Regions from separate parts of the Nonomuraea sp. NPDC023979 genome, predicted to be linked through region 3. Evidence: riboswitches for the same ligand, from Rfam matches in the RefSeq annotation. Region 3 holds a riboswitch; each other region holds the start of a gene.
What was found. Region 3 has a riboswitch for cyclic di-AMP ahead of AB0G11_RS00985 (NlpC/P60 family protein). Riboswitches for the same ligand answer to the same signal wherever they lie in the genome.
Positions count from the first base shown of each region.

Region 1: linked by a shared signal. The riboswitch ahead of AB0G11_RS33205 (CHAP domain-containing protein) and the one ahead of AB0G11_RS00985 (NlpC/P60 family protein) in region 3 are both predicted to bind cyclic di-AMP.
Region 2: linked by a shared signal. The riboswitch ahead of AB0G11_RS16060 (C40 family peptidase) and the one ahead of AB0G11_RS00985 (NlpC/P60 family protein) in region 3 are both predicted to bind cyclic di-AMP.

Region 1 is NZ_JBEZZG010000024.1:91,935-101,918, forward strand. It holds gene AB0G11_RS33195 (RNA polymerase sigma factor) at 1-1,146, opposite strand, end outside; gene AB0G11_RS33200 (YciI family protein) at 1,664-2,101, opposite strand; gene AB0G11_RS33205 (CHAP domain-containing protein) at 2,255-2,962, opposite strand; cyclic di-AMP (ydaO/yuaA leader) riboswitch at 2,975-3,112, opposite strand; gene AB0G11_RS33210 (Gfo/Idh/MocA family oxidoreductase) at 3,227-4,180, opposite strand; gene AB0G11_RS33215 (aldo/keto reductase) at 4,233-5,048, opposite strand; gene AB0G11_RS33220 (hypothetical protein) at 5,146-6,099, shown strand; gene AB0G11_RS33225 (DUF6716 putative glycosyltransferase) at 6,096-7,262, shown strand; gene AB0G11_RS33230 (alpha-2,8-polysialyltransferase family protein) at 7,241-8,488, opposite strand; gene AB0G11_RS33235 (glycosyltransferase family 2 protein) at 8,485-9,459, opposite strand; gene AB0G11_RS33240 (N-acetylneuraminate synthase family protein) at 9,504-9,984, opposite strand, start outside.
Region 2 is NZ_JBEZZG010000007.1:181,918-191,901, forward strand. It holds gene AB0G11_RS16050 (NYN domain-containing protein) at 1-709, shown strand, start outside; gene AB0G11_RS16055 (NlpC/P60 family protein) at 794-1,768, shown strand; cyclic di-AMP (ydaO/yuaA leader) riboswitch at 2,035-2,194, shown strand; gene AB0G11_RS16060 (C40 family peptidase) at 2,271-2,765, shown strand; gene AB0G11_RS16065 (hypothetical protein) at 2,854-3,813, shown strand; gene AB0G11_RS16070 (M48 family metallopeptidase) at 3,825-5,240, shown strand; gene AB0G11_RS16075 (glycosyltransferase family 4 protein) at 5,237-6,325, shown strand; gene AB0G11_RS16080 (carbohydrate ABC transporter permease) at 6,340-7,221, opposite strand; gene AB0G11_RS16085 (sugar ABC transporter permease) at 7,218-8,090, opposite strand; gene AB0G11_RS16090 (ABC transporter substrate-binding protein) at 8,090-9,379, opposite strand; gene AB0G11_RS16095 (hypothetical protein) at 9,540-9,881, opposite strand.
Region 3 is NZ_JBEZZG010000001.1:186,298-196,281, forward strand. It holds gene lysX (bifunctional lysylphosphatidylglycerol synthetase/lysine--tRNA ligase LysX) at 1-1,137, shown strand, start outside; gene AB0G11_RS00975 (cytochrome P450) at 1,121-2,248, opposite strand; gene AB0G11_RS00980 (LuxR C-terminal-related transcriptional regulator) at 2,486-2,698, shown strand; gene AB0G11_RS00985 (NlpC/P60 family protein) at 2,723-3,718, opposite strand; cyclic di-AMP (ydaO/yuaA leader) riboswitch at 3,722-3,869, opposite strand; gene AB0G11_RS00990 (amino-acid N-acetyltransferase) at 4,136-4,705, shown strand; gene AB0G11_RS00995 (RDD family protein) at 4,791-6,128, shown strand; gene AB0G11_RS01000 (RDD family protein) at 6,241-6,726, shown strand; gene AB0G11_RS01005 (Lsr2 family protein) at 7,241-7,573, shown strand; gene AB0G11_RS01010 (ATP-dependent Clp protease ATP-binding subunit) at 8,285-9,984, shown strand, end outside.

The DNA of each region.
Region 1 (9,984 bases), on a different contig from region 3:
GCGCATCGCGGGCTCCCCGGCGATCTGGTCCACCAGCTCCAGCCCCACCGCCGGGCCGTACGCCATCGCCAGCGCCACCGCCCGGTTCAGCTCCACCACCGGCGAGCGCGACAGGCGCGCCAGCTCCTCGTACAGCGCCGCGATCCGCGCCCAGTCGGTCTCCTCCGCCGTCAGCGCGCGCGCGTGACAGGCGGCGATCGCCGCCTGCAACGTGTACGGCCCCATCCCCCCGCCCGCATCCCCGCCCGCATCCCCGCCCGCAGCCTCGCCCAGGTCCCCGCCCCGGTCCCCGCTCAGCTCCTCGGCCCGCGCCAGCGCCGCCAGGCCGCGGCCGATGAGCAGCCGGTCCCAGCGCGCCCGGTTCTGCTCCAGCAGCAGCACCGGCTCGCCCGACGGCCCCACCCGCGCCGCCGCCCGCGACGCCTGGATCTCCATCAGCGCCACCAGCCCGTGCACCTCCGCCTCCTTCGGCATCAGCCCGGCCAGCACCCGCCCCAGCCGCAGCGCGTCCTCGCACAGCCCCGGCCGCATCCAGTCGTCACCCGCCGTCGCCGAGTAGCCCTCGTTGAAGATCAGGTAGATGACCTCCAGCACCGACGACAGCCGATCCGCCAGCTCAGCGCCCTCCGGCACCTCGAACGGCACCCCGCGCTCCGCCAGCGTCCGCTTGGCCCGCACCACCCGCTGCGCCATCGTCGCCTCCGGCACCAGGAACGCCCGCGCGATCTCGTCCGTCGACAGCCCGCCCAGCACCCGCAACGTCAGCGCCACCCGCGCCTCCGTCGACAGCACCGGATGGCACGCCGTGAACACCAGCCGCAGCAGGTCGTCCTCGATCTCCTCGACGCCCGGCAGCTCCGTCTCGTCGTCCAGCTCCCGGCCCAGCTCGACCAGCTTGCGCTCGAACCGCTCCCGCCGCCGGATCATGTCCACCGCCCGGCGCTTGCCCACGGTCATCAGCCAGGCGCCCGGATTGCGCGGCACCCCCTCCCGCGGCCACTGCTCCAGCGCCGCCACCAGCGCGTCCTGCGCCAGCTCCTCCGCCAGGCCGACGTCACGCACCATCCCGGCCAGCCCGGCGATCACCCGGGCCGCCTCGATCCGCCACACCGCCTCAATGGCCCGATGAGTCTCCGACGCCGTCACCCGCCCATGACAACAGCCCCACCCGCTTACTCGCAACCCAAGCGCTCTCTCGTGGGACGCACCCCTTCCACCACACGGCCCCTGCCGCTCCGTGGGGGCACGCCTCCCTGAGGCGGCGGCTTCCCACGAGGCGGCGGCTGCGCCGCACCACGCGGCCCGCAACCCACCAGCACCGCCCAGCCCAGCAGCCGGGTCGGACCGTCCGGGGTACGGGCGGCCGGTGGGGCCGCGCCCCCGGGAGCCGGGCACCGGAGGGGCTGGGTCCGGCCTGCCGGTGGGGCCGGGCTGTCCGGGGCGCGCGCCGCCGGTGGGGCCGCGCCCCTGGGGGGCCCGACCGGGATCGCCGGTGGGGTGGGGCCGCCCCGGCGGAGGCCGCCAGAGGGCCGGATTGCCCGAGGCGCCCCTTCCGGGGTTGCCGCCATCCTGGGGCTTTCCGCCTGCCCCGGCGGGGGGTGGCCTCCCCGGGAGGGGCCGCCGCAGCGGGGTCGCCTCCCGCGGGGGCGTCGCTCTCGGACGGTCAGGGCTCAGGTGGGGAGTCGAGAGCGGCGCGGATGACGGCGTGGCGTTGGGCGGTTTCGGGGGTCAGGGAGGTCTCGGGCATGTCCGAGGGGTCGAAGACCTGCCAGACGTCCAGGCCGACGCCGTCGTGGCCGGGCGGGACGGGGACGCGCAGGGCCCATTCGAGCGCCTCCTCCCGCGACTTGACCTGGATGAGCCAGAAGCCGGCGATGAGCTCCTTGGCCTCGGCGAACGGCCCGTCGATGACGCGGGCCTTGCCGCCGCTGTAGGCGATGCGGGCGCCGCGCGAGCTGGGGTGGAGCCCTTCGGCGGCGAGCAGGACGCCCGCTTTCACGAGCGACTCGTTGAAGGCCGTCATGTTGTCGACGAGCTCCTGGCTCGGCAGGGCGCCGGCCTCGGTCTCCTCGCTGGCCTTGCCGACGATCAGGAATTTCACGGTGCGTTCTCCTCGTCCAGGCGGTGAAGCGGGCTCCCGGCGAGCCTGCCACACCTGTGCGTCGTCCCGGAGGGGGCCGGATCGACACGGGGAGGGGAGAAAACGCGGAAGCGCGCGCCCGGGGGAGGGGCGCGCGCTTCGCCAGGGGGAGGGTCAGGCGGCGTACGAGGGGTAGCCGTAGCCGACGACCTGGGACTTGGGCCGGACGCGCTCCTCGACCTTGCCGTTGCCGGTGTTGCCCTCGATCGTGGAGATCGTGCCGTCGCCGTTGTCCTTGACGACGAAGCCGACGTGCTGGATGGCGCTGATGCTCTTGCTGCCGTTCCAGGCGAAGAAGACGACGGCGCCGGGCTTGGCCTCGGTGCCCCAGCGGTCGTTGGCGGCGAACCACTTGGCGTGGGTGACGGTGTAGGCGTCCCAGCCGACCTGCGGGCGGGCGCCGGTCTGCTCGCCGACCCAGGAGACGAACATGGAGCACCAGGGGGCGTTGAGGTAGGCGCTGGGGTTGCCGCCGTCGCGGGCGACGGTCTCGAGGGCGCGCTTGGAGCTGGCGTACCACTCCTGGAACTTGGTGCCGCCGCCGTAGGCGTTCTCGGAGGTGCCGACCTGGGCCTTGGCCAGGGCCAGGACCTGGGAGGCGGTGACGTTGACCTGGTTGGCGCCGGCCCTGGTCTGCGTGGACTCGGACATGGTCTGGGTCTCGACCTGGTGGCCGGGCTCGGCGGCCTGGGCGGGGAGTGCGGTGGTCATCCCGGCGCCGAGTCCGGCGGCCAGGACGGTTGCGCCGAGGGTGGCGCGGAGGGAGGCGCCGGCGCGGGGGTGAAGCTTCTTCGGGGCACGGGTAAGACGGTGCTTCGCCATCGAGGGGATTACTCCTTGCTTCCATGCCGCTTACCGGGTTAGCTGACGGGTTCGGGCGTGGAAGCTGCCCTACGGCACACAAGGTGCCGATTCACCCCAAAGGACATGGGTCCCCGGCTCCGCGCAAGGCGGATTCAGCGGTCACAGGACGATCCTGTGAGTGTTGTGCGATGGTTGGCAACGACCGGACAAACCGGACGTAAGCCGCGAATGCGCCATAAGGTAATACATCCGCCAAGGCATTACAAGTCGATAAAGTTGCAGCTAGGCGAGTTGCCCGCGCGCGTCGGCCAGGAGCCCCATCATGGCAAGGGATTCGTCAAGAGGCATGATCGCGCTCTCGGTCCGGTTCTCGGCCAGCGCGTCCCGCACCTCGCGCAGCTCCCCGGCGTAGCCGTTGTCGGCCGGGTCGAGCTCGTGCTCCTCGGTCTCCATCGACGGCCCGCTGAGCACCACCCGCCGGGGCGCCCAGAACGGCGCGTCCAGGTCGGCGCGCATCCCGGTGCCCACGATGCTGGCCGAATTGGGGAAGTGCGCGAGCAGCGAGGTGTCGACCAGCGCCCGCCGGCCGCCCGGGTAGACGAGCACCCCGCCCGCCTCCGCGTCGACCCCGTTGGGCGCCAGCGCGCCCGTCAGGTGCATGGACTCGGGCATGCCGAGGAACAGCTGGGCCAGCCCCAGGGGATAGATGCCCAGGTCGAGCAGCGCGCCCCCGCCCAGCTCGGGCGCCCACAGCCGGTGCGCGGGATCGTACGGCAGCGCGAACCCGAACGAGGCCCGCACCGAGCGGATCTCCCCGAAGCGCGGGTCGTCCTTGAGCATGCGCACCAGCGGGTTGAACCGCATCCACATGGCCTCCATCAGGAAGACCCCGGCCTCGCGGGCCAGGCGGACCATGCGCTCGGCGTCGGCCAGGCTCGCCGCCAGCGGCTTCTCGCACAGCACCGCCTTGCCCGCCGCGATCGCGGCCTCGGCCACCTCCAGGTGCTGGGCGTGCGGGGTCGCCACGTAGACGGCGTCGACGGCCGGGTCGGCGCACAGCTCGGCGTAGGAGCCGTGGGCGGACTCGGCGCCCAGCGTCGCCGCCAGCGCCTTGGCCCGGCCCAGGTCGCGGGAGCCGACGGCGGCCACCCGCATGCCCGGCTCCGCCGCGATGACCGCCCCCACGGTCCTGGCGATGCCGCCCGTCGCCGCGATGCCCCACGCTAGATCTCGCACGCGGAAGATCGTACTGATTCATCCGCGGACGCGAAACCTGACCGGTTTCACCTCACGGGAACACGTCCGGGTCCGGGCCCAGCCGGCGGCCCGCGTTCAGGGCGCCGATGGCGGCCATGTCCTCCCGGTCGAGCGTGAAGTCGAAGACCGCGATGTTCTCCTTGATCCGCGCCGGCGTGACGGACTTGGGGATGACGATGTTGCCGAGCTGGATGTGCCAGCGCAGCACGATCTGCGCGGGCGTGCGGCCGTGCTTGTCGGCCAGCACCGCCAGCGCGGGCTCCGACAGCAGCCCCTTGCCCTGCCCGAGCGGGCTCCAGGCCTGCGTGAGGATGCCGTTCTTGTCGTGGAACTCGCGCAGCTCGCGCTGCTGGAAGTACGGGTGCAGCTCGATCTGGTTGATGCACGGCGGCACGTCGGCCTCGTCGAGCAGCCGCTCCAGCGTCTCGACGGTGAAGTTGGACACGCCGATGGCCTTGGCACGGCCGTCCCGGTAGACCTTCTCCAGCGCGCGCCACGCCTGGACGTACTTGTCCTGCCGCTGCGCCGGCCAGTGGATCAGGTAGAGGTCGACGTAGTCGAGGCCGAGCCTGCCCAGGCTCTCCTCGAAGGCCTGCTCGGCGCGGTCGTGGTCGTTGTTCCACAGCTTCGTGGTGACGAACAGCTTCTCCCGCGGGATGCCGGAGGCGCGCACCGCCCGCCCGACGCCGGCCTCGTTGCGGTAGAGCTTGGCGGTGTCGATGTGGCGGTAGCCGCATGCGAGCGCGGTCGTGACCGCCTGCTCCGCCTCGTCGTCGGGCACCTGCCAGACGCCGAGCCCCAGCTGCGGGATCTCCACGCCGTCTCTGTATAGCCGTAGCGAGTTCATACCCTCCATTGTTCACGTGCCGTTCCGAGCGGCTTAAGCCGCCCGGGCTAGCTTGAAGCGGTCGTGAACGGGCCATCACCTGGCTGGGAGAACATCAGTGGTCAAACGGGCGTCGGCCTGGGTGGAGTCGCCGCTCCAGATGCTGTGCGCCGTCGAGGCCCACCATGCCGGGCTGCTGGGGCCGTCGGCCGAGGTCGTGCCGCGCGCGGGGCTGCGCGCGCTGCGGGTGACGCGGCGCGAGCTGCGCCGCCTGCCGCTGCCCGACGGCCTGGAGCTGGCCGAGCCGCGCGAGCGCATGCCGCGCCGGCCGTCGGCCGTCGGTGACGCGTTCTCGGGCAAGGTGCAGCTGCGCTGGCTGACGGCCCATCCGGGCCGCGTCGTCGTGGTCGACGACGGGCTGGCCACGATCCGGCTGCTGGAGCTGCTGGCGGCGGGCCCGTACCGGCCCCTGCTGCGGGCGCGCGCCCACCCCGGGCTGCTGCGCACGGCGCTCGGGCTGGCCGCGGCCCTCAGGCTGCGCGCCGGCCGGGTGACGGTGTTCACCGCGCTGCCGGTCTCCCGCGAGCTGGACAAGGCGGTCACCGAGGCGGGCGTCGACCTGGTGCGCCACGACTTCGCCTGGCTGCGCGGCCAGCCGCCGAGCGACCCCGGCCCGGCGGAGCGCACCGTGGTGCTCGGCACCTCGCTGGTGCGCAACGGGCTGGTGCGCCGCGACCGCTACCTGACCTGGCTGACCGAGCTGGCCGCGCGCGAGCCGCTCGCCTACTACCCGCACCGCCGCGAGGACCCGGTGGACGTGGCGCTGATCCGAGAGCGTCCCGGCATCACCGTGCACGAGGCCGGGCTGCCCGCCGAGCTGCGGCTGCGCGGCCTCGACCCGGGGCAGCGGGTGCTCAGCCTGCCGTCCACCGCGATCTCCTCGCTGCGCGTGCTGCTGAGCCCGCGCGGGGTGGCGGTGGAGCCCGTCGAGGTGCCCGACGACTGGTGGACCAGCAGAGCGGCCCCCGCTCTGCGCTCGCATCTGACGGAAGTGACAGGAGTGACCGGGTGAGGGTGCTGGCGATAGCCGACTCCGACTCGTATCTGAAATGGGCGGCCTGCCTGCTCGGCGACCTGCCGGCGGGCTGCGCGAGCGAGCTCGTCGTGGTGCGCACGCCGATCGCGCCGTCCGCCGACCAGATCGCCGCGGCGGTGGGCGAGCTGCCCGCGCCGCCGGTGCTGACGGCCAGGGCGGTGCGCCGGCTGGCGGAACGGTCCAGGCCGGACGCGATCCTCGTGGCGTGCACCGGGCCGGTGGTGGACGTGCTCGTCTCGGGCGTGCTCGACGGGCTGCGGCCCCGGCCGGTGTTCGTCACCGGGCTGCCGGGCATCTCGGTGCCGGCCACGGACAAGGCGTGGATCTACCGCAGCGGCTGCGACCTGTTCGTGGTGCACAGCGAGCGGGAGGTGGCCGAGTTCGCCGCCGTGGCCGCCCGGCTGAGCGGGGGAGGGGCGGTCGGGCTGGCCAGGCTGCCGTTCCTGCGCCCGGCCCCCGGGCGCGGCGGCGGCGACCGGGTGGTGTTCGCCACCCAGGCCAAGGTGCCGCGCGCCCGCGAGGAGCGCGAGCGGGTGCTGCGCGGGCTGGCCGAGCTGGCCGCGGCGCGGCCCGACCTGGACGTGGTGGTGAAGCTGCGCGCCCTGGAGGACGAGCAGCAGACGCACCGCGAGCGCCACCACTACCAGCGGCTCTGGCGGGAGCTCGGCGAGCCGGGCCGGCTGCGGTTCGAGGCGGGCTCGATGCGCGAGCACCTGGCGCACGCGGCCGGGTTCGTCACCGTCAGCTCGACGGCCGCGCTGGAGGCGATCGCGCAGGACGTGCCGCTCATCGTGCTCAGCGACTTCGGCGTGAACGCCGAGATGATCAACCTGGTGTTCGAGGGCAGCGGCCTGCTCGGCACCCTGGACGACCTGGCGCGCGGCGACTTCCGGCGGGCCGAGCCGCGCTGGACCGCCGCCAACTACTTCCACCCGGCCGGGCGCGACGACTGGACGGGCCTGCTGACCGGGCTGGTCGTCTCCCGGCCGAGGGTGCCGGCCAGGTCGCTGCTCGACGGGCCGGAGCACGCCGCGGCCCGCCGCCGCGCCCGGCTGCGGGTCGAGGTGCCGCCGAACATGCTGCGCGCGGGCCGGCGGGCCGAGCGGCGGGTGCGCCGCTATCTGAAGGCTCTCACCTGAGACAGCTTCCTGCGGAAGCGGCCCATCGCGCTGGGCCGCTCGGCCAGGCCGAGACTCTCCAGCCGCTTCCTCTTGAAGTAGCGCGGATTGAACTCCAGCGTCTCCGGCCGCAGCTCCGGGTAGGCGTCGGCCTGCATGCAGTAGCCCACCGCGCGCACCAGCGCGGTCACGTCCAGCCGGGGCGGCGCTTCCACGCTCCCGTCGGCCGACAGCCGGGGCAGCAGCGCGTCGGCGATCGTCGCCGGGACCCGGTTGCTGTTCTCGTACGGGGCCAGCCGCTCCAGCACCAGGCCGGTGCCGTACGTGGCCACCGGCAGGCTGAAGTAGCGCCGCGCGGTCATCAGCGCGGTCGAGAAGCAGCCGACGACCAGCTCCGGCCGCAGCGCGGCGAAGCACACCTCGGCCGGCACGCTCTCGCCGGCCACGATCAGCCGCACGCCGAGCGGCTCGGCCGCGGCCCGCAGGAGCTGGGCGTGCCGGCGGCCCGCCGCCGGGTGCGGCTTGAACGCGACCGTGGTGTGGCCGCGCGCCACCAGGCCCCGCAGCATCGCCTCGTGCAGCTCCGCCTCCTCCTGCGGGGTGACGATGTCCAGCGCCGACAGGTACTGGCCGAGGATCAGCGCCTCGGCCGCCATCATGTCCGGCGCCGTCGCCGCCACCTCCCGCACCACGGCCAGGAACGCCTCCTGCGGCAGCGTCTCGGCGGGCACGCCGTACTCGCTGAGCAGCAGCGGCTCCAGGCCGGGCACCAGGTCCAGGTGGAGCAGCCGGGTGACGCGGCGGAAGATCTCGGCGGGCAGCGGGTCGCGGGTCGGGCCGTAGCTCATCAGCCCGTCGGAGTAGACGGTGATGGGGCAGTCGCGCACCAGCCCGGCGATCGTGCGGGCCGGCGGCACCGCGATCGACTCCAGCACCAGCTCGTCGACCCGCTCCAGCCCGAGCCGGGCGCCGATGAGCCGCTCCAGCATGGGCACCTCGATCACCCGGGCCCGCCAGTCCGACGGGTGCAGCGGCGCGATCAGCTCGTTCCACGAGTGCACCTCGTCGAAGCGGGAGCGCAGCGCGGCGAAGCCCGGCGTGGCGTCGAGCGGCGTGGCCGCCTCCGGCACGGCGCCGTTCGACGACACCAGCAGGACGGCGCGCCCGCCGCCGAACCGGCCGTCGTCGATCGCCGCCGCCAGCGACATCGCGCCGAACAGGGTCGAGGCGTAGAACACCGTGGTCATGGGTCCTCCCGATCGCGGCGATGGCGGGAACCGGCGGGCAGGCCGGGCAGCAGGGTCCGCAGCGTGGCCTCGCGCGAGGCGGACATGCCGGAGGCGGCCTCGGCCACCAGCTCGACCGGCAGCGAGCCGGCGAGCTGCGCGCCGCGCTCCTCGAAGCGGGCCCGCAGCGCGGGGGTGAACCGGTCGGCGATCTCCAGATGGTGGGCGAGCAGGGCGCAGAAGTTCCGCACCGCCTTGGGCAGGAACTCCTCCTCCAGGTCCTTGAACACCAGCTCGAAGGCGTCGAAGAAGTGCAGTTGCCGCTCGTCGCCGACCTGGGTGAGCGATCCGGCCACCTGCCGCCGGTAGAACACCCCGGCCAGCGACACCACGGCGAACGTCGCCGCCTCCCGGTGCAGCCGCCAGATCCACGGCCGGTCCTCGGCCGTGTGCAGCGATCCGGGGAAGTGCAGCAGGTCGCGCAGTGAGCGGCGGTAGACGCCCGCCCACGCGTACGGGTAGTCCACCATGGTGCGCACCCCGGCGGGCAGGATCGCGTCGCGAGGGTCGAGCACCGCGCCGCGCCGCGCCAGCGGGGCGCGGTGCACGACCCGCTTGCGGCCCTCCACCTGGACGTGGTCGGCGCGCACGAAGTCGCAGCCGAGCCCCTCGATGGCCTCGACGAGCCGTGCCAGGTAGCCGGGGGCCAGCCAGTCGTCGCCGTCCATGAACGTGACGTACCGGCCGGACGCGGCCGACAGCCCGGCGTTGCGCGCGTCCGCGAGCCCGAGCGGAGCCGGGTTGCGGATCACGGACAGGCCGGGCAGGTCGGCGCTGAAGTCGTCGACGATCGCGCCGGTGGCGTCCACCGACCCGTCGTCGACCACGATGAACTCGAAGTCGCGCCGGGCGTTGCGGCACAGCGAGGCGAGCGCGTCGGCGATGAAGCGCTCGCCGTCGCGGATCGGCACGACGACCGAGAGTGTGATCAATGCGGTCTCCAGGTACGGCCGCGCGGCCGTACGGGCCAGAAGGGTCAGACGGTGACGCGGCGCAGCCGGGCCTTGGGGGCCTCCTCGCCGGGGAAGACGCGCTTGACGCCGTCGCCCAGGGCCTGCTCGATGACGCGGATGTCGCGCACCAGGTGCTCCAGCCCGGCCGGCTCCAGGGAGGCGGCGTGGTCGGAGCCCCACATGGTCCGGTCGAGCGTGATGTGGCGCTCGACGCAGACCGCGCCGAGCGTGACCGCGGCCAGCGAGATCTGCAGGCCGCGCTCGTGCCCCGAGTAGCCGACCGGCACGCCGTAGCGCTCCTTGAGCGTGGTGATCGTGCGCAGGTTGGCCTCCTCCGGCGGCAGCGGGTAGGTGGAGGTGGCGTGCATCATGATCAGCCGGTCGGTGCCGAGGATCTCCACGGCCCGGTCGATCTCTTGGAGGGTGGACATGCCGGTCGACAGGATGACGGGCTTGCCGGTGGCGGCCAGGGCGCGCAGCAGCTCGTGGTCGGCGACGCCGGCC
Region 2 (9,984 bases), on a different contig from region 3:
GCACGCCGCCACGGCCGCCGGCAGCGCGGGGGAGTCGGAGCTGCGGCGGTTGCGTGAGCGCCTGGCCGATGTGGAGAAGCAGCTCGAAGCCTCGCGCCGGGCCGCGCGTGAGGGCCGCAGCGTCGAGGACGCGCGCATCCGGGTGCTGCTCGACGCGCTGCAGGACGCCTCGGCGGGGCTGCGCAGGGAGCTGGCGCTGCCCACCATGATCAGCCGGCCGGCCGACTCGGTCGCGGCGCTCACCGGTGAGCGGCCGGGTGTGCGCGGCGTGCCCGCCCGCGCGCTGGCCGACGACGACCCGCAGCTGCTCGATCAGCTTCTGGCGCTGCCGCAGGTGCATCTGATCATCGACGGCTACAACGTGACCAAGTCCGGCTACGGCACGCTCACGCTCGCCGACCAGCGCGCCCGCCTGATGACCGGGCTCGGCGGGCTGGTCGCGCAGACGCGCGTCGAGGTGACCGTGGTGTTCGACGGCGCCGAGCTCAACTCTCCGGTGCAGGTGGTGGCGCCGCGCGGGGTGCGGGTGCTGTTCAGCGCGCCGGGTGAGATCGCCGACGACCTGATCCGCCAGCTCGTCCGGGCCGAGCCGCCCGGCCGGGCGATCGCCGTGGTGTCCTCCGACCGCGAGGTGGCCGAGTCCGTCAGGCGGATGGGCGCCAGGCCCGTTCCGTCCGCGCTGCTGCTGAGGCGGCTCGGTCGCGCATAGATGACGAATATGGCGTTTAGGTGAGGATTACTCGCCACTTCTGTACTATTTCGCCCCGAGGATGATCCCCTGGGAGGCGACGCTGTGAGGTTGGGCCGGGTGCCGCTGGCCGCGGGTCTGGTGTTCGGACTGGTGATGACCCCCGTCGGAGGGGTGCTGGCCGATCCCAAGCCGACTCTCGCGCAGGCGAGAGCGAAGCTCGACAAGCTCAACGACAAGGCCGACAAGGTCGTGGACCGCTACAACACGGCCACCGAGAAGTACAAAGAGGCCAAGGCGCGCTACAGCCGGCTGAACGACACGTACAAGCGCAAGCTGGCGACCGTCGCGGATCTGCGCGGCGAGGTCGTCAACATGGCCGTCGAGACGTACAAGCTGGGGGGCGACTTCTCGACCCTGCCCACCATGATGACCAGCGACGATCCGGCCGATCTGCTGTACGGGATGGCGTTACGCGGGCAGCTCGCGCAGGAGCGCACCCAGAAGCTCGCCGCCTTCGACCGGGCGAACCGGGGGCTGAAGACCGACCGTGACCGCGCCGAGGAGGCGCTGGCCGCGGCCGACAAGGAGCGGGACGCGGTCAAGAAGGACCGGGCGGAGATCCTGGACCTCATCAAGGACCAGAAGAAGCTCCTCGACCGGCTGGGCGCGTACAAGGCGGGCAATCCCAACAGCACCGGCCTCAAGTACACGGGTCCCGCCTCGGGCAACGCCGCGGCCGTGCTGCGCTTCGCGTACGCGCAGGTCGGCAAGCCGTACGTGTTCGGCGGCACCGGGCCGGGCGGCTACGACTGCTCGGGGCTCACGCAGGCCGCCTGGCGGGCCGGTGGCGTTTCGCTGCCGCGCACGACCTGGCAGCAGTGGTCGTGGGGCGCCAGCCGCAAGGTGTCGCTCAACGCGCTGGAGCCCGGCGACCTGATCTTCAGCGAGGGCCTCGGGCACGTGAGCATCTATGCGGGCGGCGGCAAGATCGTGCATGCGCCGCAGACGGGTGACGTGGTGAAGGTGGTCACACTCTCGTCGTACGGGCGCCGTCTCGTGGGCGCCGTACGCCCCTGACAAGACGGGGTCGGCCCAAGTGTGAGGAGGGTCACACTTGGGTAACGAAACCCGCTGCTCCGGCGGGGGATGAGGACCTGACTCCCGGCGTGTCTGATCTTTACTCGCTTACTCAGGCTTTGCCATTACGTGACTTTTCGGCGTAACTTCTGGCGTCGCGGCGTTCCAGCCAGGACGCCCGCCGGTCACCATCGGGTCCCCCGATGTTCGACAGAGAGAATCATCCGCCGGTCACCGCGGCCAGCGCCCCCGAGGCGCGAAGACGCGGCGGTGGCCTGCCGAGTCCGTGCAGCCAGGAGGCACGGAGCCGGGGACCCAACGATCCCGTACGCGGTGATCAGGGGTGAATCGGCGCGTTCAGCGCCGTAGGGCGACTTCCAGGCCCGAATCCGTCAGCTAACCCGGTAGGCGTTCGTGGAAGCCCCTAGGAGCAATCCTGTCTACCCTCTCGCACAACCCCCGTCTGTCCCGTCTCGCCCTGAGTGGCGTAGCGCTGATCACCGTGACGGCCGGAGGTCTGGTCGTCCACGCCCCGGCGGCGCAGGCGGCGACGACGAATGAGTTCGCCACCACTGCGGTGACCAAGACGGAGAAGTCCGTCAAGTCGTCGAAGGTGGCCAAGGTCGCTCGGCAGAAGGCCAAGGCCCGCAAGGCCGTGGCCGTGGCCAAGAAGCAGATCGGCGACCCGTACCGTTACGGCGCCACCGGCCCCGGGTCGTTCGACTGCTCGGGCCTCGTCCAGTACGCCTGGAAGAAGGCCGGGGTGAAGATCCCGCGCGTGACGAACAGCCAGTTCGCGCGCATCAGGAAGAAGGTCTCCTACAAGCACCTGCAGCCGGGTGACCTGATGTTCTTCCGCGGGCTCGGGCACGTGGGCATGTACGTCGGCGACGGCAAGATGGTCCACTCGCCGAGAACGGGCCAGCGCGTGCGTGTCGAGAAGCTTCGCGGCTGGCGCAAGGCGTCGTTCGCGGGCGCGGTGCGTCCCGGTCTGTGACCTGCGCCGAAGGCCCCGTCCCCGACCCGGGACGGGGCCTTCGGCCTTCCCGGGCGACGCTCAGGATCGGCGGCTACGATCGGGCAGCGTGTCCGACAGGGGGTCCGGCAGCGGGCCTGGAAATGGGCCCGGCAGCACGTCCGGCAAGGGGCTCGGCGGCGCGCCCGGCGGCGCGCCCGGCAGAGCGCCCGGCAGCACGTCCGGGAGGGTGTCCGAGTGGATGCGCCGGCGGGTCGTGCCGGTGGTGCTGCTGGTTGTCGCGGCGTTCCTGGCCGGTGGGTCCGGCCCGGTCCCGGGGCCGGGAGGCGCCGCCATCGAGGCGGGGGTGCTCGCCGGCGTGCGGGCGCGCTGGGGCGACGGGCTCGACGTCGTACGCGGTGAGCGGTCGCTCGTCGCCGGGCAGGACGCGCCCCCCGGGCTGCTGGCGGACCTGGCGCGCCGGGCCGACACCGCGGGACGGCGGGTCGGGGGAGTGCTGGGCGGCGACGTCCGGGCCGTGGTCCTGGTGCCCGCCTCGGCGCGGGAGGCCGCCGCGCTGGCCGGCGTCGCGTCGGTCGACGGGCTGGCGGCGGTGGCCGACCGGGGACGCGTGATCGTGGTGCCCGAGCACTTCGCCCGGCTCACCCCGGTCGGGCGTGACGTCGTGCTGGCGCACGAGCTGACCCACGTGGCCGCCGGGACCGACGGGCTGCCCGTCTGGCTGTACGAGGGCTTCGCCGACTACGTGGCCTACCGGGACGCCGGGCTGCCCGTCGAGGTGGCCGCCGCCGAGTTGGCCGCCGAGGTGCGGGCCGGGCGGACGCCGTCCGATCTGCCGGACGGGGCCGACTTCGTCCCCGGGGCCGACGCGGGCCGGCTCGCCCGCGCGTACCAGGAAGCCTGGCTGGTGTGTCGCTTCGTCGCCGCGCGCTGGGGTGAGAAGAGCCTGGTGAGGCTCTACCGTGATGCCCAGACGTACGGCGCCGGCCGGGCGCTGGCCTCGCTGGGGCTCTCGGCGGGCACGCTGACCCGGCTGTGGCGCGCGTACGTCCGGGACCGACTGGCGTGAGGGGACGCGACATGGACGACCGGCAGGAACGGCGCGAGACGACCGAACAGGACGTCGGCCCGCCCGCCACCCGCGCCCTCCAGAGGGCGGACGTCGCCGAGCCGTCGCCCGAGACGGGGGACGAGGACGTGGCCGGGGACGGGGACGGGCACGTGACAGGCGACGGGGGCGGGCGTGAGGCGAGGCTGCGGCGGGAGGCCGGGGCCGGGCTGGCCGTGCTGGGGGCGGTGATCGCCGGGGTGGTGGCGTTCACGACGCCGTGGACGGCGCTGCCCGCCGGGGCGCCCGAGGTGATGCCCGACCCGGCGCGTGACTTCGGCGCCGCCGAGATCGCCCGCTCGCAGGCGTTCGACGCGGCCACCAGCGTGCCGAGCTACCTGTCGCTGGGCGTCACGCTGGTGTTCGCCGGGCTGCTCGTGGCCACGCCGCTCGGCGCGAGGCTGCTGGGATGGCTGCGGGGCCCGTGGTGGGCGCGGGTGCTGCTGGGCGTCCTCGTGCTCACGGTGATCGAGGAGGCCGTACGGTGGCCGCTCGGCATGTGGTTCGAGGGCACGCTGCGCGACTTCGGGCTGTCCACGCAGGACTGGGCGGCCTGGACGGGCGACCGGCTCAAGAGCGTCGGCATCAACGCGGCCCTGCTGGCCGTCATGGTGCTGGCCGTGGTGGCGCTGGCGCGGCGGGTCCGGCGCTGGTGGATCCCGGCCGCCGCCGGGGCGTTCGCGCTGACCGTGGGGGCGTCGTTCGTCTACCCGGTGGTGTTCGAGCCGGTGTTCAACGACTTCCACGCCATGCCGGACTCGCCGCTGCGCGCCAACCTGATGGCGATGGCCGAGCGTGACGGGGTGCCGGTGGAGGACGTGCTGGTGGCCGACGCCTCGCGCCGGACGACCGCGCTGAACGCCTACGTCTCGGGGTTCGGCGCGACCCGCCGGATCGTCGTCTACGACACGCTGCTCAAGGCGCCGCCGCGTGAGGTGGAGCTGGTGGTGGCGCACGAGCTCGGCCACGCGAAGAACCGCGACGTCCTGCACGGCACGCTCGTCGGGGCGCTCGGCGCGGCGCTGGGGGCGGTCCTGCTGTTCCTGGTGTTCGGAGCGGCACGGCGGCGTACGGGCGGCGCGCCGATCACCGATCCCCGGGCGGTGGGCGTGGTGCTGGGGCTGATGACGCTGGCGACGTTCCTGTCCGGCCCGGCGCAGAACGTGATCAGCCGCCACATCGAGGCCAGGGCCGACGCGCACGCCCTGGACCTGACGGGCGACCCGGCCACGTTCGTCGCGATGCAGAAACGCCTGGCAACAGCCAATATTTCCGACTTGTCGCCAGATGCGGTGGAATATGTGCTCTATGCCTCCCATCCCACGGCTGCCCAGCGGATCGCCATGGCCCGCTCCTGGGCCGAGCTGAACGGCCGCCCCCAGCCGTGAGCGCACCTCGCCGGGTGGTCGTCGTCACCAACGACTTCCCGCCGCGCCCCGGCGGCATCCAGTCGTTCGTGCACGGCCTGGCCCTGCGCACCCCCGGCGTGGCCGTCTACGCCCCGGCCTGGCCCGGCTGCGCCGAGTTCGACCGGCGGCAGCCGTACCGGGTCGTCCGGCACCCGGGCCGGCTGATGCTGCCGACGCCCGCCGTCGCCCGGCGGGCTGCGCGGCTGGTGGCCGAGCACGGCGCCGACACCGTCGTGTTCGGCGCGGCGGCGCCGCTCGGCCTGCTCGCGCCGCGCCTGCGCGCGGCTGGCGCGCGGCGGATCGTCATGCTCACGCACGGCCACGAGGCGTCCTGGGCGGGCGCGCCGGGGTTCCGCTCGGTGCTGCGCCGCATCGCCGGCCACGCCGACGTGGTCACCTACCTCGGCCCCTACACCCGCGCCCGGCTGGCGCCGGTCGTCCCCGAGGACAAGCTGGTACGGCTGGCCCCCGGCGTGGACGTGACGCAGTTCCGGCCCGACGTGGAGCCCCGGCGGCCCGGCGGCGGGCCGGTGGTGGTGTGCGTGTCCCGGCTGGTGCCGCGCAAAGGGCAGGACCAGCTCATCAGAGCCTGGCCGAGGGTCCTGCGCGAGGTGCCGGGCGCGGTGCTGCTGCTGGTCGGCGGCGGCCCGCACCGGCGCAGGCTGGAGCGGCTGGCCGCGGGCAGCCCGTCGATCGTGTTCACCGGCAGCGTCCCGGCCGCCGACCTGCCCGGCTACTACGCGGCCGGCGACGTGTTCGCGATGCCGTGCCGTACCCGGTGGGGCGGGGTCGACGTGGAAGGGCTCGGGATCGTGTTCCTGGAGGCGTCGGCGACGGGGCTGCCGGTGGTGGCGGGCGCGTCCGGAGGCGCGCCCGAGGCGGTGCGGCACGGCGAGACCGGCCTGGTCGTCGACGGCCGCGACACCGGGGAGGTGGCCGCGGCCCTGATCGAGCTGCTGAGCGCGCCCGAGCGGGCGCGGAAGCTGGGCGAGGCCGGCCGCGACTGGATCGCCGCCGAATGGTCGTGGGACCGGGTCGCCGACCGCTTCCGCGCCCTGCTGTGATCCTCCCTGCCTGATCACCCCTTCGTGGACCCGAGCGTGAGCCCGGCGACGAACTGCTTGTGCAGGAGCTGGAAGACGATCAGCGTCGGCAGCGCGACCAGCACCGACCCGGCCGCCAGCAGGTTGTAGTCGGTGAAGAACTGGCCGCGCAGGTTGTTCAGCGCCGAGGTGACGGGCAGCTTGTCACCCGACGACATGAGCACCAGCGCCCACAGGAAGTCGTTGTACATCCAGGTGAACTGCAACGTCGCCAGCGCCGCCAGCACCGGGCGGCACAGCGGCAGCGTCAGCTTCCAGTAGCGCCGCCACACGCTCGCCCCGTCCACCAGCGCCGCCTCGGTGATCTCCTCCGGGATCGTGCGCATGAAGTTCGCCAGGACGAACACGCAGAACCCGAACTGGAACGCCACATGGATGAGGACGAGCCCCAGGTAGGAGTCGTACAGCGCCTGGGAGTCCGACAGCCACAGCGGCAGCGGGACCAGCGTGTAGAGCGTGTAGAGCGGGGTGATGAGCACCTGCGGCGGCAGCAGGTTGCCCGCGGTGAAGACGATGAGCAGGGTCCGGCGCCCGGGGATCCTGGCCCGGGCGATGGCGAAGGCGGCGAACGAGGCCAGGAAGAGCGTCAGCAGCAGGGCCGGGATTACGATGATCAGCGTGTTGAGGTAGTAGCGGGGCAGCTCGGCCTGGCTCCACGCCTGCCCGTAGTAGTCCAGCGTGAGGCTTTCGGGCAGCGAGAAGTAGCCGAGCCTGGCCGTCTCCTCGTACGGGCGCAGCGAGGCGTACACGGCCAGCGCCAGCGGCAGCAGCCAGCCCAGCGCCACCAGCGCGAGGAAGGCGTGCAGCAGGACGCGCAGCGGCCTGGCCCGCCGCCGGGCCGGGGCGAGGGCCGTCATCGTTCCTCCCTGAACAGCTGCGACAGGTACGTCACGATGAACCCCAGCGAGATCACCAGCAGCACCACCGCGATCGCCGAGCCGAACCCGATCCGGCTGGCCTCGCCCACGATGTTCTCCGTGACCAGCACCGACAGCAGTTCGAGCCCGTTGCGGCCCTTGTTGATCGCGTAGACGATGTCGAACGCGCGCAGCGCCTCGATCACCGTGATCACCAGCACGATCACGTTGACCGGCCGCAGCGTCGGGAACACCACCCGGAAGAACGTCTGCGCCTCGTTGGCCCCGTCGATGGCCGCGGCCTCCTTCAGCGCCGGGTCGACGGCCTTCAGCCCCGCCAGGTAGATGATCATCACGTAGCCGACGTGCCGCCAGGCCGCCGCGACCATGACCACCCAGATGTTGACCGACCGGTCGCCCAGCCAGTCGACCGACAGCCCGGTGACCGCGTTCAGCACGCCGTAGTCGGTGGAGTAGACGAGCTGCGCGATGAACCCGACCACGGCCAGCGACAGCACCACCGGCAGGTAGAGCGCGCTCTGGTAGAACCGCGACAGCCGCAGCCGCCGGTCCAGCAGCACCGCGCAGAACAGGCCGAACGGGGTCGCGACCAGCCCGAGGAAGCCCAGCCACAGGACGTTGTTGCGCACGGCCGACCAGAACGGCGGATACTCGCCGGCCAGGTCGCCGTAGTTGCGCCCGCCGACCCACTCGATCGGCCCGAAGCCGTTCCAGTCGGTCGCGGACAGCACCACGGAGGCGAGCGTGGGCCCCCAGACGAGGCCCACGCTGGCGATGACGGCCACCCCCAGCCCGATGACCAGCACGGTCACGTCGCGGGCGGAGTAGCGACGGGTCTTGACGGCCATCAACGGAAGATGTTGGCCTTCTGCTTCTCGATGGACACGAGTAAGGAGTCGATCTCGGCAGGTTTGTCGATGAACGACTGCAGCGACGGGATCATCACGGTGGAGGCGAAGTCGGGCCGGGTGTCACGGTCGAGGAACTGGGCGATGTGCGACGCCTGCGAGACCAGCTCGGCGCCGCGCTTCTGCAGCGCGCTGTAGCCGCTGGTGTCGGCCTTGGAGCTGGCCGCCAGCGTGCCGGGGTCGGCCTCGGTGGCCACGTTCTGCGCGGCCGCCTGGGCGAAGTGCTTGATCAGCGCCTTGGCGCCGTCCACGTTCCTGGCCTTGGCGGAGACCATGTAGCCGTCGATGGGCGCGTCGATCGAGTCGGTGCCGTAGGCCGGGTTGATCTCGGGGAACGTGAAGAAGTCCAGGTCGTCCCGGTCCGCCTCGGGGAACTGCTGGGCGACGAACATGCCGAGCAGGTACATGCCGGTCTTCTTCTCCGCCAGCGACTGCGCGGCCTCCTGCCAGGTGCGGCCCAGCGCGGCCGGCTGGTGGTGCTCCAGCAGCCCGCGCCACGTCTCGAACACCTGCTTCACCCGGGGATCCGTCCACGACTCCTTCCCCGCCATGAGCGCGATGTGGAAGTCGTAGCCGTTCGTGCGCATGTTGATGATGTCGAACGTGCCCATCGCCGGCCAGCCGTCCTTGTCGGCGAACGCGATCGGGACCAGCCCGTCGGCCTTCATCCGCCGCGACAGCGCCGTCAGCTCGTCCAGCGTCTTCGGAGGCTCGTACCCCTTCTCCTCCCACACGCTCTTGCGGTAGAAGACCGCCCACGGATAGTACGTGAACGGTACGAAATACTGCTTGCCGTCGGTGCCCGTCGACGCCGCCTTGAAAGCCGGGGTGTAGTCGGCCCCGATCTCCCGCCACACGTCCGAGATGTCCGTCGCCAGGCCCTGCTCGGCGAAGAACTGCATCCGGTATCCCGCGAACCAGGTGAACACGTCGTCCGGGGTGCCGCGCAGGTAGCGGTTGATGTTCTCCTGGAAGGTGTTGTGGTCCACCGTGTTGACCTTCACCTGGCCGGAGGTGAAGCCTTTCAGCACGGTCTCCAGTGACTTCTTCGGCACCTCGTCCGAGGCGTTGGACCCCAGCGTCACGGCGCCGGCGGCCGTGTTGCCGGTCGTGCTGCCGCCGGGCGCGGGCGCGCCGGAGCCGCACCCGGTCAGGACGGCGGGCACGCCGAACGCTGCGGCGGCCCCTATCAGGAGATTGCGGCGGGAGAGTGGCGGACGTTGGTCCATGATGGTTCCTCCTTGCCGGACCCTCAAGTTCCCCCGAGTTCACTCACCCTTCATCGAAAACGCACCATTTCAAACTGTCAACGTGTGCGTTTCCGCCCCACGAACGCCGAAGAGGCCGCCGGACCCGCTCCCGCGGGCCGACGGCCTCTCAGCTGACCGGCTAGTTACAGGCGCTCGGGTCGCTCAGCCTGCGCTGGATGTCGACCAGGATGCCCATCATGTCGTTCTGCGTCTTCTGCATGGTCTCGAACCGGCGGTCCATCGTCTCGAACCGGCGGTCGACCGCTTCGAACCGGCGCTCCACGGCCTCGAAGCCCGCGTCGACCTTCTCCTCCAGGCGGTCGACCTTGACCTCCAGACGCTCGACCCTGACTTCCAGGCGGTCGACCTTGACCTCCAGGCGCTCGACGCGCTTGTCGAGCAGGGTGACCTTTCCGTCGAGGGTCTTGACCCGGGCGGCGACGCCGTTGATCCTCTCCGTCAGATCCTGCGCGATTTCCATGACACTCACCATGGAGCTCTCCTACCTTCGGAGGCAGGGACCGGGGATGTTGGCGATCTCCGGTCCCGATGTCATCCAAAAGCTACTCCGCGTGTGCAGGCGA
Region 3 (9,984 bases):
GAGGTGATCACCTCACGGCGCGGCGAGCTGTCGATCCTCGCCGACAGCTGGCAGATCACCGCCAAGTGCCTGCGCCCGCTGCCGGAGAAGCACGTCGGCCTCACCGACCCCGAGGCGCGGGTCCGCCAGCGCTACGTCGACCTCATCGTCAACGACGAGGCCCGCGAGATGGCGCGCATCCGCAGCGCCACCGTGCGCGCGGTCCGCGACTTCTGGCACGAGGAGGGCTACCTGGAGGTCGAGACGCCGATGCTCCAGCCGATCCACGGCGGCGCGGCGGCCCGGCCCTTCAAGACCCACATCAACGCCTACGACATGGAGCTCTACCTTCGCATCGCGATCGAGCTCTACCTCAAGCGGCTCGTCGTGGGCGGCATCGAGAAGGTCTTCGAGATCAACCGCAACTTCCGCAACGAGGGCGCGGACTCCACGCACAACCCCGAGTTCACCATGATCGAGGCCTACGGGACCTACCTCGACTACAACGACATGGCCGACCTGACCCAGCGCATGTACCAGAAGGCCGTGGTGGCCGCGCTGGGCACGACCGTGGTGGTGCACGGCGGCGTCGAGGTCGACCTGGGGCTGCCCGAGTGGCCGAGGGTGAAGCTCTACGACCTGGTGTCCGGCGCGGTGGGCGAGGAGATCACCACCGATACGCCGCTGGAGCGGGTGCGCGCTTTGGCCGACAAGCACGAGGTGCACTGGGACGCCAAGTGGGGCCAGGGCAAGCTGGTCCAGGAGCTGTTCGAGGAGCTGGTCGAGCACACGCTGATCCAGCCCACGTTCGTCATGGACTACCCGCTGGAGACCTCCCCGCTGACCCGGCAGCACCGCGACAACCCGCTGCTCACCGAGAAGTGGGACCTGATCGGGTTCGGCACCGAGCTGGGCACCGCCTACTCGGAGCTGGTCGACCCGATCGAGCAGCGCCGCCGCCTGGTCGAGCAGTCGCTGCTGGCGGCCGGCGGCGACCCGGAGGCCATGCAGCTCGACGAGGACTTCCTCCAGGCGCTGGAGTACGCCATGCCGCCGACGGGCGGCATGGGCGCCGGCATCGACCGGATGATCATGGCTTTCACCGGCAAGAACATCCGCGAGACGATCCTCTTCCCGCTGGTCAAGCCCTCCCGTTGAGCCGCACCGGCAGGGTGGCGAGCCCGCGCAGCACCAGGTTTCCCTTGTACGGCGGCGCGGGCTCGGCCAGCTCCAGCTTCGGCGCCGCCTGAGCCAGGGCGCGCAGCGCGATCTCGCCCTCCAGCCTGGCCAGCGGCGCCCCGAGGCAGAAGTGGATGCCCAGCCCGAAGGCCAGATGCCGGCCCGGCGTCCGCTCCACGTCGAAGCGGTCCGGGTCGGCGAACGCGGCGGGGTCGCGGTTGGCGGCCCCGACCAGCGCCAGCACCGCGCTGCCGGCGGGCACGGCGGTCCCGGCCAGCTCCACGTCCTCCAGCGCCACGCGCATGGTGAGCTGCACGGGCGGGTCGTACCTGAGGACCTCCTCGACCACCTGCTGGGGCGCGTCGGCGGCGCGCCCGAGCACGCCGTGCCTGACCAGGTTGAGCACGCCGTTGCCGATGAGGTTGACGGTCGTCTCGTGTCCGGCCACGAGCAGCAGCACGCAGGTGCCGAGCAGTTCCTGCTCGGTCAGCTCCTCGACCTGGGCGAGCGCGCTGAGCAGGTCGTCGCCGGGCCGCTCGCGCCGCAGCGCGATGAGGCGGCGGAAATACGCGCGGAACTCCTCCCGGTCGTGCTCGGTCCGGGAGATCAGGTCCGGCGGCACGATCGGGTCGAGGCTCCTGGCGAGCGTCTCGCTCCAACCGCGGAAGCGCTCGTGGTCCTCTGGAGGCACGCCGAGCATCTCGCTGATCACCATGACGGGCAGCGGGTAGGCGAACGCGCTCATCAGGTCGGCCTCATCGGGCAGCGCGTCGAGGAGCCCGGCGGTGATGGCCTCGATCCGCGGACGCAGCCGCCTGATCATGCCCGGGGTGAAGGCCCGGCTGACCAGGCCGCGCAGCCGGGTGTGGTCCGGCGGGTTCATCATCAGGAACGAGCGGGGCGGCTCGCCGTCGGGCGGGGCGCCGTGGCCGAACCGGGCGTCACGCAGCACCGCGGAGCAGAGCTCGTGCGTGGTGGCGACGAGGAGCCCGCCGCGGGTCCGCAGCAGCGCGTCGCTCTCGCGCAGCTCGCGGTAACGGGTGTACGGGTCGCGCAGGAAGCCGGGGTCGGAGGGATCGAACCCGAGCATGTCCGTTGGCGTCAAAGGAGCGTAGTCAGGATCGCTGTGATCGATCATCATGCTCCGATAAGTGCCGACATATGGCGAGTACTTCACATACAACGGATCATGTCAACGGAAGAGGTCAAGTGCGGCGAATTTCGTGCTTGACGACGTTTCCTGGATGCGTTTACCGTCTGCGAGGATGTGCCGCTCCGGTCGGGCCCTAGACGTCTCCGGGTGGTGCTGGTGGGGGGAGGGCTCCCGATGGATGTGCTCACAGAAGGCGTTGAACTGAGCCGTGCCGATCTGGCGTTGCTGGCCGAACTGGCCAAGGGCGTCACCGTGGACCGGGTCGGCCGACGCCTTGACATCAGCGGTCGCACCGTGCGGCGAAGACTGCGCGGCATCTGCGACCGCATAGGCGTGGCCACCGCGATCGAGGCGGTGGCCTGGGCTGCCCGCAGGCAGCTCATCTAAGGCCGCTGGCCGGCTCTGGCGCCGCTAGTCGGCGATGCGGACGGCTCCGGCGAAGGGGCGCCGGGCGATGGACGCGATCCGCACCACGTCGCCGGTGCGCGGCGCGTGCACCATCATGCCGCCGCCCAGGTAGATGCCCACGTGGTGCAGGTCGTTGTAGAAGAACACCAGGTCGCCCGCGCGCAGCTCCTCCCTGGAGATGTGCCGGCCGGCGGTCCACTGGTCACCGGTGTAGTGCGGCAGCGAGATGCCCACCTGCTGGTAGGCGGCCATCACCAGTCCGGAGCAGTCGTAGCCGCGCGGCCCTTCGGCGCCCCAGATGTACGGCTTGAGCTGCTGGGTGAGCGCCCACTTGGCGGCCTGGGCGGCCTTGCCCGAGCCCGGGATCGGCAGGTTGACCTTGACCGCCGGGGTGCCCGGCCGGCCGGCCTCGCCGAGCGCGCGCCTGAACAGGTTGCTCTCGACCTTGCCGACGAGCTTGACGATCCGGTCGCGCTTGGCGTCGAGGTCCTTGACGATCTTCGAGACCTCGGTGATGCGGGCCTTGGCGCCGGCGCGGGCCCGCTCGGCCGCCTGCATCGCCTTGGTGAGCTGGAGGATCTCCTCGCCCTGCTGCTGCTGGATCGCGTAGTTGGTGGCCGCCAGGTCGAGGTAGCCCTCGGGGTCGTCGGAGTTGACGAACGCCAGGGTGCCCGACAGGCCGCCGTTGATGTAGGTGGTCTGCGCGAGCAGGATCGCCTTGGAGCGCTTGTCGGCCAGCTCGGCCTCGCTGGCGGCCAGCGTCTTCTTGGCGTTGTCGGCGGCCTTCTGGGCCGTCTTGAGCTTCTCCCGCTGGCCGTTGTACTGCTCGGCCAGCGTCTCGATCTCCAGGTGCATCTCCTCGACCTGCTCGGAGAGCTCCTTGAGCGAAGGCTTGGGGTCGGCGGAGGCTGGTGAGCCCAGGGGCAGAGCGAGGACCAGTGCGGCCACGGCGGCCAAGCCGACGACACCGAATCGCTTCTTGCCAGAGCGCCTGTCCAACCAAGCTCCTTCCGTTGACGCCTACCGGGTTAGCTGACGGGTTCGGGCCGGAGCAGCCCTACCGAGCGTGGCTCGGATTCACCCCTGGCAGCGGGTTGACGCCGCCGGCGGGTCCCCGGCTCCCCTCGCGGGGATTGGGCGTGTCGACCGCGCGGTGTGCGCGGGTGACATCGTCGCTGGACACTAATGCACTCCTGGTTCCTGCTCAACCGGAACTGCCGAGTCTGTAGAGGTTTCACAACCGACGGGTCACAAGGTGATCTCGTGGCGAGCCGTACAGAAAAGACTTTATGCCCTCTTTGCCCCAAGTTCGCCCGATCGTGAAACTGTAGGAATCGTGCAATCCGGAGCGTGCACGCACAGTGACGGTCCGGGAGTTTGGGTCGAGCCGTAATGGGGTCTGTACTCTGGATGGCCATGGAGCAGGTCGCCGAGCTAGCGGTCCCCGAGACCGAAGTGCTCGTCAGGCGCGCGCGGACCAGGGACGTCAGGGCGATCAAGCTCCTGGTCGACACCTACGCCGGCGTCGGGCGCAAGATGCTGGAGAAGGCCACCGTCACGCTGTACGAGGACGTCCAGGAGTTCTGGGTGGCCGAGCGGGGCGGCGAGGTCGTCGGCTGTGGCGCGTTGCACGTGCTCTGGGAGGATCTGGCCGAGATCCGCACCGTGGCCGTGCACCCCTCGGCCCGGGGTTTCGGCATCGGCCATCGCGTGGTCTCGGCTCTCATCAGGACCGCTCGGGAGCTTGGGCTGGAACGTGTATTTTGTCTCACTTTCGAGGTGGACTTCTTCGCGAGGCACGGGTTCCGTACGATCCAGGGCACGCCCGTCTCACCCGAGGTGTACGCCGAACTCCTGGCCTCGTACGACGAGGGCGTCGCGGAGTTCCTCGACCTCGAACACGTCAAGCCGAACACCCTGGGCAACACACGCATGCTGCTCCACTTGACATCGGGTGACGCGGACCTTGACTGCCGAGAAAGGTGATTGTTGATACCTATGTCGATACGTTGGGCAGGACAGGCATGTGCCCTGACACGTGCCACATGCGCACTCGAAGCGAGGTGACACGGTGAGCACAGGACAGCCGCCGTATCCACAGGACGATTCCCCCGAGAACTCCCCTGAATACGGCCAGAACGCAGGACGCCCTCAAGGGCAGCCCGACCCCGACGCGACGGTCGTCGGCTACCGCGTGGACGACCCCTACGGCCAGCAGCCCCCCTACGGCCAGCAGCAGGGTTACGGCCAGCAGCCCCAGTACGGCCAGCAGCCCCAGCAGGGCTACGGCCAGCAGCAGGGTTACGGCCAGCAGCCGCAGTACGGCCAGCCGGACTACGGCCAGCAGCAGGGCTACGGTCAGCAGCCGCAGTACGGTCAGCAACCGCAGTCCCAGCCGGGTTACGGCCAGCAGCCCCCGTCGGGCCAGCAGCCCCAGTACGGCCAGCCCGACTACGGCCAGCAGCAGCAGTATGGTCAGCAGCCGCAGTCCCAGCCCGACTACGGCCAGCAGCAATATGGTCAGCAGCCGCAGTCCCAGCCCGACTACGGCCAGCAGCAATATGGTCAGCAGCCGCAGTCCCAGCCCGACTACGGCCAGGGTTACGCCCAGCAGCCGCAGTCGCAGCCGGGTTACGGCCAGCAGCCGCAGTACGGCCAGCCGGACTACGGTCAGCAGCAGGGCTACGGCCAGCAGCCGCAGTCGCAGCCGGGTTACGGCCAGCAGCAGTACGGTCAGCCCGACTACGGCCAGCAGCAGGGCTACGGGCAGCAGCAGTACGGCCAGCAGCCCCAGTACGGGCAGCAGCAGTACGGCCAGCCCGCCTACGGTCAGCAGCAGGGCTACGGCCAGCCCCAGTACGGGCAGCAGTACGGCCAGCCGGTGGGCATCCAGCCGCCCGGCGCCCCCGCGCCGCTGGCGGAGTGGTGGCAGCGCCTGGTGGCGAGGATCGTCGACGGCCTGATCTTCGGCGTCGTCTACTTCATCATCAACCTCATCCTGGGCATCTTTTTTGTCGTCAGCTACAACTCGGTCACCGGCGTCACGACGGGTATCGCGAGCTCCCTCATCGTCGGCGTCATCCAGTACCTCCTCCTGGCCGCGCTCTACGTGGCCTACGACTTCTTCATGACGAAGATGAGCGGCCAGACCGTCGGCAAGATGGTCATGGGCATCAAGGTCGTCCAGGTGGGTCATGCGATGCCGTCCGGCGGGCTGCCCAACGACGCCGCGCTCAAGCGGGCCGGCGGGACCTGGGGCGGCTACGTCCTGGGCGTCATCCCGCTCCTCGGCCCGCTTCTCGGCGGCGTCCTCGTTCTGCTGAACGCGGCTTCCCAGCTCTGGGACAAGCCGCTGCAGCAGACGTTCGCCGACAAGTTCGCGAACACCGTGGTGGTCAAGATCAAGTAAGTCTCAGCAACAGCGAAACAGGGGCCGGCATCCCGCCGGCCTCTGTTTTGTGTGTACGAGCCGTACCAGAATGGGGGGACGCCGAGGGCCGCCGAACGGACGAGGTGAGGTTATGGCCGCGACACCCGAGACCGGCGTGCTGCCGGCGGAATGGTGGGAACGGCTCGTCGCCCGCCTCATTGAAGCGCTCGTGTTCGGAGTCTTCTATTACATTCTGTTCATTGCGCTATGGGGCGTCTTCCGGACTGTCGGGGTGCTGGACGCGTTCGAGGGGCGGTTGCCCGGCGTGTTCGCGTGGGTGGGCGCCGGCCTGGGTTATACGGTCTATGACTGGGTCGCACTTTCCCGGGGTGGGCGCACCTTCGGCAAGGCGATCATGGGGATTCGGGTGGACCCGGAGGGTCTTCCGGCGCGGGTCCGGCTGAAACGCGCCCTGCTCTATCCGGCGCCTGCCATGCTGATGGGCATTCCGGTGGCCAATCTGCTGGCCGGAATGTTCGTGTTTGGTGTCGGCCTGCTCATCTTGATCGACAAGCCGCTCCAGCGCGGGCCGCATGACAGGCTGGCCGGAACGCTGGTCGTAAAAGATCTTCGTTGAGGGTTCCGTACCTGCGCTGATGGCTTTTCGCAAAATTTCCGCTTGATCCGGTAAGGAGCCTGGAGAGACTGGCATTAGGCTATGAGGCGTCCGGGTTGCCGGATGTTGGGGCGCCTGCCAGGCTATGGGCATCTCTGTGCCGCTATGGTCGTGTGTGGGCGGCTGTCGCCTCGAGTGACACGAGGTCCGCCAGGCTCGCGCCGGTCCCGCAGCCTGTGTATAAAGCGCCCCTGAAACCCCGTCAGCCGTGGAGGCGAGGCCGAATGGAAGCCGTAACAGAGGTATTGTCAGCGCTCATCCCGCCCGTCGTCGTGGGCGGCGCCTTCATCTTTGGCGTCGTGAAGTTGGTGCGGCACGAGGGCTCCGGCCGGCGGCCAAACCGCCAGGATCAGGCCGAGAACCGCAACTGATCGGCCGCTCAGCCGAATCCCGTGGCGCTGAATTGTCTTAACGTCTTTCCGGGTATATGTTTGGGCGAGCGAATGAAACAATGCTCCGGGAAAGGATTGCGTAGATGGCCAAGCAGATCCAGGAGATTCTCATCGATGACCTCGATGGGGGCGAGGCCAATGAGACGGTCAGCTTCGCTATTGACGGCTCCACCTATGAGATTGACCTCAGCGACCTTAACGCCAAGAAGCTGAGGGACGCTCTGACGCCTTTCGTGCAGCACGCCCGCAGGGCGGGCGCCGTATCCACGCGCCGTCGCGGGCGTGGCGGGCAGCGGGCGATGAGCCGCGAGAAGAGCGCCGAGATCCGTCAGTGGGCCAAGGCCCACGGCCTTCCGGTCAGCGAGCGGGGCCGCATCGCCTCCACCGTCGTCGAGAAGTACGAAGCGGCTCACTAAGGAGCCGATCTCCTGACCATGCGCTTATGCCGTTCGCCTAGGACCCCGGCGGCCGCCATAAGCGCATGATCATTTCTGCCATTATCTCAAATGGTGGACATCGGGATTTGTTGATCTTCTGATCCGCCCCTTAAGTGGGCGTTTGGGTCCATTTACGCGGGCGTGGTGCCGGTGTATGTCCCGACTCCGCGCCCGTACTGATCGGTAACGCGGCTGACCAGATGCCCCGTTCCGGTCACGCCCTGCCTTGCATTGCGTCCTCGTTCCGGTCACGCTCGGGTCGGCATTGAGGCCCCCGTTCCGCTCACGCTCGGGCCGGCATTGAGCTCCCTGTTCCGGTCACGCTTGGCCTGGCATTGGAGCAGGACATACGATGGAAGACAGGACGCGGCGTCCACCGCGATCGGGCGCGGCCGCCCCTGGCTCGCCCCCGCGTCCGCAGCCGATCCGTACCGTTCCGGTCGCGCCGCTCCCGGCGAATTTCGAGCCACTTCACCCGGGCGCCCTAAACCTCGTTCGCTGGTGGCGTATCGGGAACACGTGACCCCCGAACAGTAGTTGGATGGAGGGTGAACGCCCTGCTCTCGGGGAACGTGTCTGCTATAGAGCGCGTCAGCGGCAGTGGGCACGGTTCGCCGAGCCAGGGCTAGCATGCGGGATGACGGGACCGGATTTACCGGCCTGACTGACCGCTCTGTGAGGAGCGACGAGATGTTCGAGAGGTTCACCGACCGAGCAAGGCGTGTTGTCGTCCTGGCCCAAGAAGAGGCCAGGATGCTCAACCACAACTACATCGGCACTGAGCACATTCTTCTTGGTTTGATCCATGAAGGTGAAGGCGTAGCCGCCAAGGCTCTGGAGAGCCTGGGCATCAGCCTTGAGGGTGTGCGTCAGCAGGTCGAGGAGATCATCGGCCAGGGCCAGTCGGCTCCGTCGGGGCACATTCCGTTCACCCCGCGGGCCAAGAAGGTCCTCGAGCTGTCGCTCCGTGAGGCTTTGCAACTGGGTCACAACTACATCGGCACCGAGCACATCCTGCTCGGGCTCATCCGTGAGGGTGAGGGTGTGGCGGCTCAGGTGCTGGTCAAGCTTGGAGCTGATCTCAACCGTGTCCGGCAGCAGGTCATCCAGTTGCTCCACGGTTACCAGGGCAAGGAGCCGGCGGCAGCGGGTGGCCCGCAGGAGTCGGCCCCGTCGACCTCCCTGGTGCTCGACCAGTTCGGCCGCAACCTGACCCAGGCCGCCCGCGAGGGCAAGCTGGATCCGGTCATCGGCCGTGAGAAGGAGATCGAGCGGGTCATGCAGGTCCTCTCCCGGAGGACCAAGAACAACCCGGTTCTGATCGGCGAGCCCGGCGTCGGCAAGACCGCCGTCGTCGAGGGCCTGTCGCAGAAGATCGTCAGGGGCGAGGTGCCCGAGACGCTGAAGGACAAGCAGCTCTACACGCTTGACCTCGGTGCCCTGGTCGCCGGCTCGCGCTACCGCGGTGACTTCGAGGAGCGCCTGAAGAAGGTGCTCAAGGAGATCCGCACGCGCGGCGACATCATCCTGTTCATCGACGAGCTGCACACGCTCGTGGGTGCGGGCGCCGCGGAGGGCGCGATCGACGCCGCCAGCATCCTCAAGCCGATGCTGGCCCGCGGCGAGCTGCAGACCATCGGCGCCACCACGCTCGACGAATACCGCAAGTACCTCGAGAAGGACGCGGCGCTCGAGCGCCGGTTCCAGCCGATCCAGGTGGCCGAGCCGTCGCTCAGCCACACGATCGAGATCCTCAAGGGTCTGCGCGACCGCTACGAGGCGCACCACCGCGTGTCGATCACCGATGGCGCGCTGGTCGCCGCCGCGCAGCTGGCCGACCGCTACATCAGCGACCGCTACCTGCCCGACAAGGCGATCGACCTCATCGACGAGGCCGGTTCGCGGATGCGCATCCGCCGGATGACCGCTCCGCCGGACCTGCGCGAGTACGACGAGAAGATCGCCAACGTCCGCCGCGACAAGGAGTCCGCGATCGACGCGCAGGACTTCGAGAAGGCGGCTGCCCTCCGCGACCAGGAGAAGCAGCTCCAGCTCAAGCGCGAGCGGCGGGAGAAGGAGTGGAAGGCCGGCGACATGGACGTCGTCGCCGAGGTCACCGAGGAGCTCATCGCCGAGGTCCTCGCCACGGCCACCGGCATCCCGGTCTTCAAGCTCACCGAGGAGGAGTCGCAGCGCCTGCTCCGCATGGAGGACGAGCTCCACAAGCGGATCATCGGCCAGGACGACGCCATCAAGGGCCTGTCGCGCTCCATCCGGCGCACCCGCGCCGGTCTGAAGGACCCGCGGCGTCCCGGTGGCTCGTTCATCTTCGCGGGCCCGTCCGGTGTCGGTAAGACCGAGCTGGCCAGGACCCTCGCGGAGTTCCTGTT